3 regions of the Shewanella litorisediminis genome follow, and region 1 is predicted to be linked to each of the others. Evidence: predicted binding sites of a transcription regulator. Region 1 holds the regulator's gene; each other region holds the start of a gene.

Region 1 (3,284 bases):
CAATTGTCGAATCTGCTCGGCGCCCTTGATGCTGATGCCCTTGTAGAGCTTGTTCCACAGCCAGGTAAGGAAACGTTCGGCGATTCTGACCAGGCTGTCAGAGTAGTCCGCGGCAATTTCATCCAGATATTGGATGGCGGTTTCACGGGCCTTTTCTTCAGAGATTTTTTTACTGGCGGCCTCTTCGGCGATGGCCTTTTTCAGGTTGTCTGATTTCAGCAGCGCATGGAACATGGCCTGACGATTCGGTAACACAGGCCCAGTCATCACTTTACGCTGCCGGCGGAAATGGACGCGTGCGACGCGGGCTAACTTGTGGGCAATACGCTTATCGGTGCCGTGCTCATCGGCCATGTGACGAAGTGAAACGGCGCGGGAAAACTGCACAAAGTTGTGACGCCCCAGGAATAAAATCATCAAACACTTACGCAGCCAGGTCGGATCTTCCCGTTCAAGCACTGCCGCACGCATAGTGTCGTCTTCTTTCCCCGGGGTACGTCCCCAATACAGACTCACGGGTACCAGCTGTATGTCGAGTTCTTGCTGCTGACGGTGCAGGGCCAGCAATTGCTGAAAGGTCTGCAAAAAAGGCTCGTTGCTGTCTCGCTTGCCAAACAGCGGCTTTCTGCCTTCAAGGCAAACAACCCGAGGGGTCTTGATCCCATCGACCTCGAGCATCTGATAGGGGCTGGGTAACCCTAACTTGCCGGTCACCTCGTGAAGCGCAGCGATATCGCTCACAGACTCAGTTTTCATCACGTAAACCAAGGGGCGGGAGGGATCGAGATTCAAATCGGCGAAGGGATCCTGAGGTACCACTATGGTGTGTACCAACTGCTTTTGGATCCAACGCAAAGACTTAAACCAAAAAGACTCGTGTGCTGACATGCTGATATTGGGAACCTGGCTTCAATCAATAGCGCAATAGAATATCAGACAGCCACAGCCATTAGCCAATAATCTGAAAAATGGTTAATACTTGCGCTGATTAAAATACTGTATATACTGACAGTAACTGTATAGAAAAACAGGAATGACCATGAGACCGCTGACGCCTCGCCAGGCCGAGATCCTGGACCTAATCAAACGCAACATCGCCGAAACCGGCATGCCCCCTACCCGGGCAGAAATTGCATCCAGACTCGGTTTTAAAAGTGCCAATGCCGCCGAGGAGCACCTTAAAGCTTTGGCCAAAAAGGGCTGCATCGAGATTATGCCAGGCACCTCGCGGGGTATCAGGCTGGCGGGTGATGAGCTGGAAGATCAGCCAGACCCAGGTTTACCCCTGATTGGTCAGGTGGCGGCCGGTGAACCTATTCTGGCCCAGGAACATGTTGAGCAATATTATCAGGTCGATCCTGCCATGTTCCGACCCCATGCCGATTTTCTGCTGCGGGTTCGCGGTGACAGTATGAAAGACATTGGTATTCTCGACGGCGATTTGCTGGCAGTACACAAGATGAACCAGGCCCGTAACGGCCAGGTCGTGGTTGCCCGCGTGGAAGACGATGTCACGGTAAAACGCTTCGAGAAGCAGGGTAATGTGGTGTTCCTCCACGCAGAGAACGAGGCATTTGCCCCTATCAGAGTGGATCTTGCCAGCCAAAGTCTCACCATTGAAGGCTTGGCCGTAGGTGTTATCCGCAACGGAGATTGGCTATGAACAAGCTGATTGGTAACGCACCCCGTCATCCTGGTCTGTGGACAGACGCACCAGCCAAGGACGTTTGCAGTACATCTCAGGTAATCACCCAATCAACCCAGTCACAGGGGCGTCAAGAGATACTGCAGCTTGCCCCCGAGTTGGCACGCTTAAGCCTGGAAGGCCGTTGGATAGTGCTTATCAGCCCACCCAACATCGGGCTTAAAGCCACTCTGGCACAGGCCGGTGTGCGCATGGACCGTGTGCTGCTTGTCCATGCCAAAGACGAAGTTGAAACCCTTTGGGCGATGGAAAAAGCGCTGACCAACGGCACCTCCAGCGCTGTGCTTTGCTGGACAAACGAGCTTGACCCCAGAGATAAACGCAGACTGGCATTGGTAGCAAAAAATGCCGTGGCACTCGGCGTAATTTTTGAAAATGTAAATGCTCACTTACAATCCAGACCCTTTGCTGTTAGACCCGAATTAAGTCATCCCCTTCGCTGTGCATCTTCCCTGCACTGATCAGCTTTACATCCCTTTAAGCCCCTTACTGGGGCTTTTTTTCAATAATTTTTTCAGACAATTAGAAAATAAAGTGATCTTGATCAATATTTAAACTGCAAGTAATGTAGTTCAGGTTAACAACGATTTGTTTGTTATATCCGGGCGATTATGTCGTCGCTGTATCTGAGGCTTGCGCCATGGATATTGCGTTTTTGACCGATATATTCAGCTGTAGGTGCAAGTGTGGTGAACAAGGCTGTAATTCATTAAATAAGATACCAACCGCCAACGCACTTTGAAGTCATCGTTGCTTTTTGTGGGAACCGAAGAGTTTGCATAGAGCAGAGACTTACTGTGTGGCTCTTCTTTGTAGTTGCTTGATGCAATTGACAGAGGAGATGTCTTGTGAAGCAATGGTTGTATTGTTTCGCGGTGGCTTTAATGGCCCCGCCCATCCTTGCGGCTGACATGCCGCTCAACATGACACAGGGTGTTACTGAGATAAGTGGCAGGGTCTATGGCCTGCACATGACTATCCTGTACATCTGCTGTGCCATAGGTGTTGTGGTTTTTGGCGCCATGATTTACGCCATGATAAACCACCGCAAATCCAAAGGGGCCGTCGCAGCCCAATTTCACGAAAGTACCAAGGTCGAAATCGCCTGGACTCTGGTGCCCTTCCTGATCCTGATTGCCATGGCTATTCCGGCAACCAAAACCCTCATCGCTATGGAAGACCCGTCCAATGCCGACTTGACCATCAAGGTAACCGGCTCCCAATGGAAGTGGCACTACGATTACTTCGACCACGATTTCGGTTTTTACAGCATCCTGGCTACGCCCAGAAGCCAAATCGAAGGGGCTGAAGCCAAGGGTGAGCATTACTTATTGGAAGTGGACAAACACCTTGTGCTGCCGACCAACCGCAAGGTGCGTTTCCTGATGACTTCCGACGATGTCATTCACTCCTGGTGGGTGCCTGCGTTCGCTGTTAAAAAAGATGCCAATCCGGGCTTTATCAACGAAGCATGGACACGGGTAGATAAACCCGGGATTTACCGCGGCCAATGTGCCGAACTGTGCGGTAAAGACCACGGTTTTATGCCCATCGTGGTTGAGGTATTGCCCGAAGCAGA
Region 2 (3,284 bases), 1.3 Mb from region 1:
GGCGCTGATAGGCGATGGGCACCAAGGCCGATTGGGCTCGGCTGACTTCGATGTAGTAGCCATGCACCCGGTTAAAGCCGACTTTGAGCGTGGCGATGCCGGTGCGTTCTTTTTCGCGCTGCTCCATCTGCTCTAAATAGTCGATGCCGCCATCGCTGAGCTTGCGCCATTCATCCAGTTCATTGTGATAGCCTTCGCGAATGACGCCGCCATCACGAATAAGTACCGGCGGATTATCCACTATGGCGCGGCTTAAGAGCGCGTGCTCGTCCGGAAAGTCCCCAAGGAGAATATTCAGTGACTTCAGATGGCGTGCTTCACAGCCCTGAAGACGTGCGCGGATAAGCGGCAAAATGCCGAGGGCATCTCTTAGTCTGGCAAAGTCTCTTGGGCGGGCGCTTCGAAGCGCAAGACGCGCCAGGATACGCTCGATATCGCCAAGGGCTTTAAGTTCTGTGCGAAGGTCTTCGTAGAGGCCGGTTTCCAGTAATTCCTGTACGGCATGCTGGCGACCGCGAATGGTATCGTGACAGCGCAGTGGTTGATGGATCCACCGCTGCAGCATACGGCTGCCCATGGCGGTGACGGTATTATCGAGCACGCTGGCCAGGGTGTTTTCGCGGGAACCAGACAGGCTGACAGTAAGCTCCAGGTTGCGGCGGGTGGCGGCATCCAGAATGATGCTGTCGCCCTGATTAAAGCGAACAATGGAATTGATATGGGGCAGGGCGGTACGCTGGGTATCCTTCACATACTGCATCAGGCAGCCAGCTGCCTGCAGTGACAGACGCGCATCGGCAATGCCAAAACCACGCAGATCGCGGGTACCAAACTGTTCAAGCAAAAGCTTGATACAGGTATCGTAGTCAAATTCCCATTCGGGGCGCCGGCGCTTACCCTTGATATGGTTAATCAGTCCCATATCACCAAAGTCTTCGCTGTATAAAAGCTCGGCAGGGCTGGTGCGCTGCAGTTCTGCTTCAAGGGCTTCGCGGCTTGGCAGTTCGGCGATAACAAAACGACCTGACGCTACATCGAGCGTTGCAAAACCATAACCTACTTTGCCCTGATAAACGGCTGCAAGCAGGTTATCCTGGCGCTCCTGCAGCAGGGCTTCATCGGTAAGGGTGCCTGGAGTTACCACTCGAACGACTTTACGCTCCACCGGGCCCTTTGAAGTAGCCGGGTCGCCAATCTGCTCACAAATGGCTACTGATTGGCCCAACTGCACCAGTTTGGCGAGGTAACCTTCCACCGCGTGATAGGGGATACCCGCCATGGGAATAGGGTCGCCACCACTCTTTCCCCGGGCTGTCAGGGAGATGGCAAGCATCTCAGAGGCTCGCTTGGCGTCATCGTAAAAGAGTTCATAAAAATCGCCCATGCGATAAAACAGCAGCATATCCGGGTGCGCTGCCTTCATGGTCAGATACTGACGCATCATGGGGGTGTGTTTTTCGAGATCAAGCAGGTCTGTGCTGTTCATTGCCACTCTGTTATTGCGATGGGAATTGTCAGGTCAAAGCCTGTGCAGAACCGAGGTAAAGCCTATGGGCGCCAAGTCTACCAAGTTTTTTGACAAAGTGATCCTTTTCAATTCAAGGCGATGAAAGGGGGCATTTCATGGTGGCTGGAAAATTATTTCATACAGGGGTTGATACTGTATGATTGTACAGTATACTAGCTTTCAATATGTACAAATACACAGGGCTTTTGCCTGAACCGCATTAACCGTTGCGTCTTCACAGCGCTTGCTGTGTGTGAGAGGGAACAATGAAAATAGATCCAAACAAAGAGAAAGCACTGGCCGCCGTCCTTGGTCAAATCGAAAAGCAATTTGGCAAAGGCTCCATCATGAAGCTGGGTGAAGACCGCTCCATGGATGTGGAAACCATCTCCACCGGCTCGCTGGCTCTGGACGTGGCTCTTGGCGCAGGTGGCCTGCCAATGGGCCGTATTGTGGAAATCTATGGTCCTGAATCATCAGGTAAAACCACCCTGACTCTCGAAGTGATTGCTGCGGCTCAGCGCCAGGGTAAAGTGTGCGCCTTTATCGATGCCGAACATGCCCTCGACCCTGTATATGCCCGTAAGCTGGGTGTAGATATTGATAACTTGCTGTGTTCTCAGCCCGATACCGGTGAGCAGGCGTTGGAAATCTGTGACGCGCTGACCCGCAGTGGCGCCGTTGACGTAATTATCGTCGACTCAGTCGCAGCCTTGGTTCCCAAGGCCGAAATCGAAGGCGAAATCGGTGATTCTCACGTAGGTCTTGCGGCCCGTATGATGAGCCAGGCCATGCGTAAGCTTGCCGGTAACCTCAAGCAGTCCAACACCCTGCTGATCTTCATCAACCAAATCCGTATGAAGATTGGTGTGATGTTCGGCAACCCTGAAACCACCACAGGTGGTAACGCGCTGAAGTTTTATGCTTCTGTACGTCTGGATATTCGCCGCACCGGCGCCATCAAAGAGGGCGACGAAGTAGTTGGTAACGAAACCCGTGTGAAAGTGGTGAAAAACAAGATTGCCGCACCTTTCCGTCAGGCAGACTTCCAGATTCTCTATGGTCAGGGCATTAACCGCACCGGTGAGCTGGTTGACCTTGGCGTGCTGCACAAGCTGATTGAAAAGTCAGGCGCCTGGTACAGCTACAAGGGCGACAAGATTGGACAGGGCCGTGCAAATGCCACCAAATTCCTGACCGAGAATACAGAGCTTGCCGCAGAAATCGAAAAGACATTGCGTGAAATGCTGCTGTCCCACAGCTCATCATCAGCAAGTGCCGACCAAGTAGAAGGCGATGAAAACATTGATTTCGAAACCGGAGAAGTGTTCTGAGCCAGGAACTGATGAATCACGCCTTGGCATCTCTCGCCAGGCGTGATCACAGCCGCAACGAACTTAAGCTTAAGTTGCTCGCCAAGGGGCATGATGCCCTTGAAATTGAGCGAGTACTGGATGAGTGTGAAGCCAAAGGTTATTTGAACGATAGCCGCTATGGGGCATCTGTTGTTCGCTCATCGGTACTGAAAGGCCACGGCGCCGCCAGAGCACGCCAGGCCATGATAGCCAAGGGGTTGGATAAAGAAGTTATCCAAAGTAATCTCGAAGGCTGCGAAGTGGATTGGTACGCCCAGGCCCGGGCCAAAGCGCTGAAAAAATTTGGCGCAACCAAACCTGTCGATGCCAAAGACAGGGCAAAGCGGATACGCTATCTGACTGGACAAGGGTTCAGTTTTGATGAGATAGCCCATGCCCTGGATTTTGACCCCTACGATATG
Region 3 (3,284 bases), 1.5 Mb from region 1:
CCTTTTTACGTTAACTCGCCTTTTGGTATTTCTCTGGCCCATAACGGCAACCTGACCAACACTCAGGATCTGTCGGCTCGCCTCAAGCAGCAGCGTCGACACGTGAACACCACGTCGGATTCTGAAGTGTTGCTGAACCTGCTCGCCGATGAGCTGCAGCAAGTGCAGAGCGCCCATCTGAGCGCCGATCAGGTGTTTGATGCCGTGGCCAAGGTGCACGCTCAAACCCGTGGTGCTTATGCGGTAGTGGCCATGATTGTTGGCGAAGGTCTGGTGGCTTTCCGTGACCCCAATGGCATTCGCCCGCTGGTGCTCGGTAAAAATGAGACCGCCACCGGCACAGAGTACATGGTGGCCTCAGAGAGTGTGGCCCTGGATGCCGTGGGTTTTGAAGTGATCCGCGATGTTGCACCGGGCGAAGCCGTATACGTCACCCTCGACGGTCAGCTGTTTACCCGTCAGTGCGCCGAAGCGCCTCTGTACTCTCCCTGTATTTTCGAGTTTGTTTACTTTGCCCGTCCAGACTCCACCATCGACAAGGTGTCTGTCTACGCCAGCCGCGTAAACATGGGCGCCAAACTGGGCGAGAAAATCAAGAAAGAATGGTACGACAACGACATCGATGTGGTTATCCCCATTCCTGAGACCTCCTGTGATATCGCACTGGAAATCGCCCGTGTGATGGACTTGCCTTATCGTCAGGGCTTTGTAAAGAACCGCTACATTGGCCGTACCTTTATCATGCCCGGTCAGCAGGAGCGTAAGAAGTCAGTACGCCGTAAGCTCAATGCCATCAACACCGAGTTTAAAGGCAAAAATGTGCTCCTGGTGGACGACTCTATCGTGCGTGGTACTACCTCAGAGCAGATCATCGAGATGGCCCGCGAAGCCGGTGCCAAGAAGGTGTATTTTGCCTCTGCAGCGCCTGAAATTCGTTTCCCCAACGTGTATGGCATCGACATGCCCACTTCCAATGAGCTCATTGCCCACGGACGTGATGCGGATGAGATCGCCAAACTGATTGGTGCCGACGGTATTATCTTCCAGGACCTGCCGGATCTGGTTGAAGCCGTGCGTATGGAAAACCCTGAGATCAAGCGCTTTGAAACATCCGTATTTGATGGTGATTACATCACAGGCGATGTGACTCAGGCGTACCTCGACCACCTCACCCAGCTGAGAAACGATGATGCCAAGGCCAATCGTAACAGCGACGTGGGCACTAACCTTGAGCTGCACAACGTGTGTCATCCCTAATCCTCTTACGGATAAAGAGGGTTTGATAACACTTCACGGCTAATCAAAACCAGCACTCAGGTGCTGGTTTTTGTTTTCAAGGATTCGGTAAGTCAAACCCACATGGATTTGGCAAAACATATCAGCCAAACCGCAAATAAGCCGCCAGTGCCGAAATGGGTAAGCGGCTTTGCCTGCAGACATTGTCCAACGATAAAACATAATGGCAGCAGTATCAGTGGCCAGCCTGTTTGGGGAAGACACAGCAGTAGTGCGAGCAACAAAAGCACGGCATACAGCAGCCATTGATGACGAATAACAGAGACTGAGCTTTGCATAGGCGAGTCCGGTATCGGTTGATATCGGTTATTTGAGCTTTGATGAGAACTATTCTCAACAAAATTTACACTGGATCAGGTTAAATCTGACCCTGGCTTTAACCCGCTGGGATTGCGCGTTGCGTCCGCCGGGGATTTTCGCTACATTTACTGTAAATTCATCCAGTGTTTTAGGCCCGAATATCCCGCCATGATCCTCTATATTGCCGAAAAACCCAGCCTCGGCCGCGCCATTGCTGAGGTGTTGCCCAAACCCCATAAAAAGGGTGATGGGTATATTGAGCTGGGTAACGGCGATTGTGTGACCTGGTGTATTGGCCATTTGCTTGAGCAGGCCGAGCCGGATGCTTATTCTCCCGAGTATAAACAGTGGCAGCTTGCCCATTTACCCATCATTCCCGACGAGTGGAAACTCACCCCGCGAAGTTCAGCCAAAGCCCAATTGGCGGTGGTAAAACGCCTGATCAAGCAGGCATCTTCCCTGGTACATGCAGGCGATCCGGATAGGGAAGGGCAGCTCCTGGTAGATGAAGTGATTTCCCATGCCAAGGTTTCTGCATCCAAACTGGCATCTACCCAGCGCTTGTTGATTTCGGATTTAAACCCCGATGCGGTGCGCCGCGCATTGGGGCAGCTTCGCAGCAACAAAGAGTTTGTGCCGCTTGCCACTTCGGCACTGGCGCGCAGCCGTGCCGATTGGCTCTATGGCCTGAATATGACCCGAGCTTATACGCTCCAGGGCCGAAAGGTGGGTTATGCCGGTGTCTTGTCTGTTGGGCGGGTGCAAACCCCATTGTTGGGGTTGGTGGTGCGCCGGGATCTGGAAATCGAGCACTTTGAGCCCAAAGACCACTATGAGGTGCTTGCTCACATTACCACAGACAAGGGCGAGTCTTTCTGTGCCAAGTGGCAACCCAGCGAGGCTTGTCAGCCCTACATGGATGAAGAAGGGCGGGTGCTGTCACGCCGCCTTGCAGAAACCGTGGTTAACCGCATTGACGGTAAGCCTGCGCTGGTGAATCAGGTTAGCCACAAAGACAAGAAACAGGCGCCACCTTTGCTTTACAGCCTGTCGGCGCTGCAAATCGATTGTGCCAAACGCTTTGGCATGAGCGCGAAAGAGGTGCTGGATACGGCGCAGAGCCTTTATGAGCGCCACAAGCTGATTACCTATCCCCGCTCTGACAGCCGTCATCTGCCCAAAGAACAACTTTCTTTGGTACCTGATGTGGTAGCGGCCATCAGCGCAAATGCGCCTGAGCTGCTCGACAGCGTGCCACCGCCCAATCCGCAGCTGGTGTCCAAGGCCTGGGATGACAGCAAGGTGGACGCCCACCACGCCATAGTGCCCACGGGGAAACGCGCGGCGCTGTCGCAGCTGAATCAGCGGGAGCGTCAGCTTTATTTGCATATTGCACGGCAATATCTGGCGCAGTTTTATCCCCATCGTCTCCTGTCGGATACCGAGATTCAGCTCACTATCGAGGGCGGAAGTTTTCTCGCCAAGGCGTCGGTTGAACGCGCTGCAGGTTGGCGGGTGTTGTTTCAGCGCAGCGGTGCGCAGGAAGAAGCTAAAGATCCGGAAGAAACAGACACCAGCCAAAAGACGCCCTTGCCAGCCCTGAATAAGGGCGATATAGCCCAGTGCTGCCACGGTGAGCTGCTGGCCAAACAAACCCAGCCCCCAAAACATTTTACCGATGCGACCTT

Evidence for each region. The regulator LexA, encoded in region 1, represses DNA repair genes until DNA is damaged. The targets are predictions, from matches to a motif close to TACTGTATNNNNATACAGTA.
Region 2: recA (recombinase RecA) is a predicted target of LexA. The motif match lies at 1,659-1,678, and genes of this name have one in related genera.
Region 3: JQC75_RS10995 (DNA topoisomerase III) is a predicted target of LexA. The motif match lies at 1,723-1,742, and genes of this name have one in related genera.

What each region holds. Positions count from the first base shown of each region.
Region 1 covers NZ_CP069213.1:4,034,779-4,038,062, forward strand. The annotation lists gene plsB (glycerol-3-phosphate 1-O-acyltransferase PlsB) at 1-888, opposite strand, end outside; gene lexA (transcriptional repressor LexA) at 1,040-1,663, shown strand; gene JQC75_RS17915 (cell division inhibitor SulA) at 1,660-2,166, shown strand; gene coxB (cytochrome c oxidase subunit II) at 2,554-3,284, shown strand, end outside.
Region 2 covers NZ_CP069213.1:1,142,765-1,146,048, forward strand. The annotation lists gene mutS (DNA mismatch repair protein MutS) at 1-1,486, opposite strand, end outside; gene recA (recombinase RecA) at 1,774-2,841, shown strand; gene JQC75_RS05045 (regulatory protein RecX) at 2,853-3,284, shown strand, end outside.
Region 3 covers NZ_CP069213.1:2,514,133-2,517,416, reverse strand. The annotation lists gene purF (amidophosphoribosyltransferase) at 1-1,257, shown strand, start outside; gene JQC75_RS10995 (DNA topoisomerase III) at 1,765-3,284, shown strand, end outside.